2 regions of the Pradoshia sp. genome follow, and region 1 is predicted to be linked to the other one. Evidence: predicted binding sites of a transcription regulator. Region 1 holds the regulator's gene; the other holds the start of a gene.
The links. The regulator Rex, encoded in region 1, represses fermentation and respiration genes when NADH is low (regulators of the CRP and FNR family bind a similar motif). The targets are predictions, from matches to a motif close to TTGTGAAATATTTCACAA.
Positions count from the first base shown of each region.

Region 2: arcA (arginine deiminase) is a predicted target of Rex. The motif match lies at 2,043-2,060, and genes of this name have one in related genera.

Region 1 is NZ_JBJEFJ010000127.1:1,199-4,748, reverse strand. It holds gene ACI35L_RS11450 (ABC-F family ATP-binding cassette domain-containing protein) at 1-636, opposite strand, end outside; gene moaC (cyclic pyranopterin monophosphate synthase MoaC) at 780-1,292, shown strand; gene ACI35L_RS11440 (redox-sensing transcriptional repressor Rex) at 1,315-2,004, shown strand; gene ACI35L_RS11435 (YdiK family protein) at 2,023-2,241, opposite strand; gene ACI35L_RS11430 (CPBP family intramembrane glutamic endopeptidase) at 2,238-2,960, opposite strand; gene groES (co-chaperone GroES) at 3,286-3,550, shown strand, end outside.
Region 2 is NZ_JBJEFJ010000086.1:26,077-29,626, reverse strand. It holds gene argF (ornithine carbamoyltransferase) at 1-688, opposite strand, end outside; gene arcA (arginine deiminase) at 740-1,978, opposite strand; gene argR (arginine repressor) at 2,208-2,663, opposite strand; gene ACI35L_RS08045 (hypothetical protein) at 2,733-3,356, opposite strand; gene ACI35L_RS08040 (Crp/Fnr family transcriptional regulator) at 3,442-3,550, opposite strand, start outside.

The sequences.
Region 1 (3,550 bases):
ATAGGATTGCAAATATCCCTCAAGCCAGGATAGCGTATCGATATCAAGATGGTTTGTCGGCTCATCGAGAATCAATAAATCAGGCTTCGTCAGCAATAGTTTCCCAAGGGCAAGCCGTGTCTTCTGTCCGCCGCTCAATGAGCTGACAGGTGTAGCATAATCGTAATCGGCAAAATTAAGACCATGCAGGACGGAGCGGATATCATTTTCCATCTGATAGCCTCCGGCATTCTTGAATTGCTCCTGCAAATGATCATAATCCTTCAATATTCGCTCATAACGGGTGCTGTCATGATAGATTTCAGGGTCAGACATGGATTTCTCCAAGGCGCGCAAGTCTTCCTCCTGCTTTTGCAGATTGGCGAACACCGTCAGCATCTCATCCCAGATGGATAGGTCAGAATTCAAGCCTGTATGCTGGGCAAGATAGCCGATTGTAGTTCCCTTTGGCATGAAGATATTGCCGCCATCATGCGAAAGCTGACCAGCGATAATCTTCAGGAGGGTGGATTTCCCAGCGCCATTGCGGCCAACGAGAGCAATTCGGTCTTTCGATTGCACTTCAAGCTTTATACTGGACAAAATTGCTTCTGCACCATAATATTTGGATACATTGTTAACTTGTAAAATTATCATGATTCTCACCTCAAGAAGTACTAGCCTTAGTGTATCTTACGGAGTCTGGGAACCGCAACTGAATAGGACATATGTGAATATTTACACAAACGTTACCACGAAATTGAAATATATTATAAGATAAAGGTAGAGGGGGAATGGCGATGAGTGAATTCACTCATTTCAATGAGCAGGGAAGAGCGAAGATGGTTGATATTGCGCATAAGCCTGAGACAACCCGCATCGCGATAGCGGAATCAAGCATTTTAGTTAAGGAAGAGATTTATGAGAAAATCAGTTCCGGTGAAATGGAAAAGGGTGACGTCTTAGCTGTGGCTCAAGTGGCTGGCATTATGGCAGCGAAGAAAACATCTGATATAATTCCTATGTGCCATCCGATTTCCCTCAAAGGAATAGACATCCGTTTCTTTTGGGAAGCTGAACAAGAACAGAGGCGTCTGCGCATCCAGGTGTCTGTGAAGACGAAGGGAAGCACAGGTGTAGAAATGGAAGCCCTAACAGCGGCCTCGGTTACTGCGCTGACCGTTTATGACATGTGCAAGGCCATTGATAAGGGCATGGTTATCGGAGAAACATATCTAGTTAAGAAGACAGGCGGAGTATCCAGTCCGGATTTCCAAAAACAATTGGACGAGAATAAGCATAGGGGACTCTAATAGTAAGGGAGAAGGGAAAGAAATGTTGCAGGAGAATACAAAAATACCACAAGCGACAGCGAAGCGGCTGCCGCTGTACTACCGATTTATACAGAACTTACATGCCTCCGGGAAGCTGAGGGTGTCCTCAGCAGAGCTGAGTGAGGCCGTCAAAGTCGATTCCGCGACAATCAGGAGAGATTTCTCCTATTTCGGAGCGCTAGGAAAGAAAGGCTACGGCTATAATGTCAATTACTTGCTGTCCTTCTTCCGTAAAACACTAGACCAGGATGAGCTCACTCAAGTGGCCCTGATTGGTGTCGGGAACCTGGGGACTGCTTTCTTGAACTATAATTTCATGAAGAATAATAATACGAAGATTGAAATTGCCTTTGATGTATCGCCTGAGAAGGTGGGAACCTTCATCGGGGACGTGCCAATCTTTGATATGGATGCACTTGAGAGCAAGCTCGCAAACTCAAATATCAAGGTGGCTATTTTAACGGTACCAGCCCAAGCGGCTCAACCTATTACGGACAGGCTTGTGGCAGCAAATGTGAAAGCCATACTGAACTTTACGCCAGCACGTTTAAGTGTACCAGATTCCATTCGGGTACATCATATTGACCTGGCTGTAGAGCTTCAATCGCTTGTTTATTTCTTAAAGCATTATCCTTCTGGTGGAAACGAAGAAATAAAAGAAGACGAAAAAGCAGAAAATCTCGAAGAATAAACTTCGAGATTTTCTGCTTTATTTGCTCTTTGGCTGCTGTTCGTTTTTCATTTGCTTGATCTTGCGGTGGATACCGATAAAGCGAATACCGGATCCAATATCAAGCGTTGCCAGGATGACCAGGAAGTAAGTAAAGAAATCCCAGCCGCTCCTTGTTACATTTTGGACTGCGAAAAAGATAAACACAGCCCCCAGGATGAAATAAATCGTTGCCATATACAACGGTGATCGTCTCATAATAAACCTCCGATAAAACTTTGTGCCTTCTCCATCTCTTTGATTAAATCACCTGAATAGGTGGAAAGGAGGACAACAAGTGTATTCATGCTAACGTGCGCAATGATTGGCACAATAATTCTGCCTGTTTTGACATAGAGATAGGCGAATGTGAAGCCCATCGCTGAATAAAGCAAGGTATGCTCAGGCTCGCCGTGTGCAAGTGAAAAGATAACTGAGCTGATTAAAGCGCTAAGGAAGAACCCAAACCGCTTATATAATAGTGCCCCGAATAGAATCTTCCGGAACACGATTTCCTCCAAAATGGGTCCAATGACAGAAGTAATTAGAATTACAACTGGAAACATCTCGATTAAGGCGAGGATATTCTTTGTGTTCTCAGATTCTCCCTTAATGTTGAAAATCTGCTGTTCAATCGTACCCGCAACAGCCTGGGCAATCAAGGCAAGGAAGATTCCTCCGACAGCCCATGCAAGAGAACTGCCAAGCGGCATACGCTCCCACCGTTCCATTTCATTACGCTCATTCCTCAAGAAGAATAACGTAATGATGAGGGCAATGAAGAAGCTGATAATAATCCAATAGACGACTGAATAGATGGCTACTTGATCCTCGGCCACGAAGTTCGGCAGAATCCATCCCATTAGAGGTAGACCGATAATGCTCGATAGCTGCATGGCAACGTATATAAGGACAATCAGCCAATAATTTTTCTTCAAAGACAAAACTCCTTTAATGACAAGTATCCAAATCAAGCGGGCTTAATGTCAGCCCAATACGAAAAAGCTACACCATCATTCTACCCGTTTTTCCCCCTTAGGTACAATTGCAAAACTTTTCCCTTTATATATAACATAATCTGCCCTGCAAAGGGGTATACTAGCCCAAGTGAAAGCGGAGAAAATGACCTTATAAAATTTTCTAAAATTTTCGCTCATATCTCTTGCAAATCAGATAGTCTTTATTTAATATATAAATTGTGTTAGCACTCATACCTAATGAGTGCTAATAAAAATGGAGATAACTTTAAGGAGGTAGTTTTACTTGTTAAAGCCACTAGGAGATCGCGTTGTGATTGAACTTGTCGCACAAGAGGAGAAAACTGCAAGCGGCATCGTGTTACCTGACACTGCCAAAGAAAAACCATCTGAAGGCAAAATCGTAGCGGTAGGCACAGGCCGTGTCCTTGAGAATGGGGAGCGTGTAGGATTGGAAGTATCCGAAGGCGACCACATTATCTTCTCTAAATACGCAGGTACTGAAGTGAAATACGAAGGCAACGAATACTTAATTTTACGTGAAAGCGACA
Region 2 (3,550 bases), on a different contig from region 1:
CATCTGCTCCATTTACCGCTTCATCAACATCTGCTGTAATGGTTACACGTCCACCAGATTTCTCTGCCAATTCTCTTGCTGTCTCAACGATAGAGCTTTCAGGGAATAAAGATTCAGGAGAGCAAATTCTCACATCCATACCGACGATTGCTCCGCCAATCAGCAAGCTGTTTGCAACATTATTGCGGCCGTCTCCGACATAGACAAATTTCGCACCTTTTAAGTGGCCGATATTTTCTTTAACAGTTAAGAAATCTGCTAATGTTTGAGTCGGATGCCACATATCTGTCAAGCCATTCCATACTGGAACACCAGAGTGTTCAGCCAATAACTCTACTTTAGAATGCTCGAATCCGCGGAACTCAATTCCGTCAAACATTCTGCCAAGAACCTTTGCTGTATCTTCAATAGATTCTTTCTTTCCAAGCTGAATATCATCTTTACCCAAGTATTCAGGGTGTGCTCCTAGATCGATACAAGCAACTGTGAAAGAGCAGCGAGTTCTTGTTGATGGTTTTTCAAAAAGAAGGGCAATGTTCTTGCCAGCCATATAATGATGCGGAATGCCTTGTTTCTTCATTTCTTTCAAATTAGCCGCAAAATCAATCATGTATAATAATTCTTCTTCAGAAAAATCCTTTTCACATAAGAAACTTCTTCCTTTGAAATCTGGTTTTGTTACTAGCATTTAGACGATTCCCCTTCCATAAATGGTGAATGATTTATCTTTTAGTCGTAATTAAATATCCTCGCGTACAATCGGCATGCTCATGCAGCGTGGGCCCCCACGACCGCGGGATAATTCCGAGCTTTTGACTTCAATAACCTTAATGCCGTGTTCACGTAAGCATTGGTTAGAAATATAGTTTCGATCATATGTAACAACCACACCTGGTGCAATCGCAAGCGTGTTGGATCCATCATTCCATTGTTCACGCGCAGCTGCGATTTCATCACCGTTACCGCAAAGAATCAGGTCAAGCTCAGAAAGATTCAAGACTTCTTTCAACGCCTCTTGAAGGTTTGTGCGGTGAGTGACATTTACATGGTTTTCATCTTCACCTTTTTCAAGGATATAGATATTCATTTTACCGCCTGGGCCTTGAATCATTGGATGCATGGTGAAGCTATTATGGTCGACCATCGTGAAGACAGTGTCCAAATGCATGAATGCACGGCTTTTTGGAATTTCAATGGCTACGACTTTCTTAACTTTGTCTTGTTTAGGATGTTTGAATAGGTTCAAAGCCAAGCGCTCAATGGCTTTAGCAGATGTACGTGCTGATACGCCAATCGCAATGACTTCTTCACTCAAGACAAGCTCATCGCCGCCCTCAATTGGATTATGATAATTGCGATCAAGCCAAACTGGAATATCATGACCCGCAAATCTTGGGTGATGCTTAATGATATATTCCATGAACATAGATTCACGGCGACGAGCAGGCTCTCTCATATTATTAATAGTTAAGCCATTGCCGATTGAAGCAGCAGGGTCGCGTGTGAAATAAAGGTTTGGCATTGGATCGGTGTAGAATGGATAATGATCCTCCATCATTTCATACAAATGTTTTCTCTTCTCAATCTCAAGCTCATTCTTGCGAATACCGGCCATAATTTTATTGACCATATCGAGATTAGAGAATGATAATAAATACTCTTGAAGATTCTCAAAAGTTTGAGGACTTGTCGCATTGCTTTCTTTTAGCATACGGCCGACAAATTCCTTTTTAATTTCCGGGTTGGTTAATGATTCGGCCACCAAGTTTTCAAGGTACAAAACTTCAATGCCCTGGTCTTGCAAGGTCTTAGCAAAATAATCATGTTCTTCTTGGATTTTAGGTAAATAAGGGATATCATCGAAAAGCAATCTCTCTAGATATTCCGGGGTTAAGTTTTCTACTTCTTGACCTGGACGTTTTAACATCACAGTTTTTAATTTCCCAATTTCTGAAGTTACATGAATAGGGGTGCTCAATCTCCTTACCTCCCGCGTTTGATTTAACTTACAAGTTAATTATAAGAAACACTCCATTTTAAAATTGTGATAATTTTCACATAAAAAGTGTGTAAAATCTCACAAAATTCTTTATAATTAGCGAAATAACCGTATGATTATTTAAACACCATCTAAGAAAGCGCTTACCTAAAACGAAAAATTGAATAAAAAGCTGTATAATACACATCTTCTATTCAAAAAAATTTTTTTAATGACTTAGCGTAACCATCCGATTTTCTACTACTTTTGCCTGTTCCTTCGTTTTGCAAATAATGAGGCATGTATCATTCCCGCAGATTGTGCCAGCTTTTTCTGTCCAATCCAGCTCATCCAATACTGCTCCAATTGTTTGAGCATGGCCAGGCAGCGTCTTTAAAATGATAAAATACTCAATTCGCTCCATTCCAATTAGCGCATCTTCTAGCTTTTTACGTAATTTCATCGTATCTAAATATTTATACTCAGCTATGAAACCATATCGGGTACCGCCCGATTTCGCAGGATATTTTGCTAGGTTCAGTTCGCGAATATCCCTTGAGATCGTTGCCTGTGTTACCTCAAGCCCATTCTTCGCCAATTCCTCCACAAGCTGTTCCTGTGTCTTAATTTCATTTTGAGTAATCACTTTCTTTATTAAGGCATGTCTTTCTTTCTTGTTCATCATCGTCATCCTTTCTCATGTTGAACTGCATAAGAGGCCTATCCCCATTTGACTGGACATAGACCTCCCCCTTTAGCCTTCTATATAAAATGTCGGTATCTCACCCTTATCCGCCATATCTTCAGGAGAGAAGGTTACCTTTACAGCTTTCTTCTCACGCTGCTGCAAATAAGCCGTCTCAACCTTTTTTGCCTTCAAGCCTGCTTCCTTTGGAAATACGAGACTGATATGCTGGGAATGATGCTGGAAATTCCGAAGGACAATCGAGCATTCCACCATTCCGTTATCCGTCAATTCTGTGCATGAGCTTTCATCCTGAATATAGACGACGGCCTCCGCACCTGATTGGCCGGAATGCGCATATACCTCTTCCCCCATTTCGAAAAGGTTGTTAAAGGCAATAGACGGTACGATGACAGCCAATATCAAGACAGCCGGCTCCATAAAACGATATTTCCTTCGATGGGCAGGATATTCCTCGGCAAACCATTTCACGAGCAGCAATACGCCAATAAATTGGATAAAGGCAGCCAGCAGCCATATATTAGAGAGACCCAGAAATCCCTCCGTTGGCAATGAGAACTCTTCAAACAACTGGCTTCCGACCATTGACTTCTGACCTGGAAACTGTAGTACAAGAGCCAGACCAGTCACATAGACAACGGCTCCCAATACATTATAGGACACTTTAATCATTGTAGCACTTCCATTCTAGCCAATGTTATTAGTCCTATAATACTGGTTATATATGTGTGTTTTCAAATAATATGTATCTTAAGACCTATATAACTAGTTTTTCAAAATATTGGGGCTCGTGTATGTAAATCATTTTCTCCTTGATGGTTAGTTTTTTTTCCCGTTTCAATTTATTAATGACAAGGCTGGCCGTT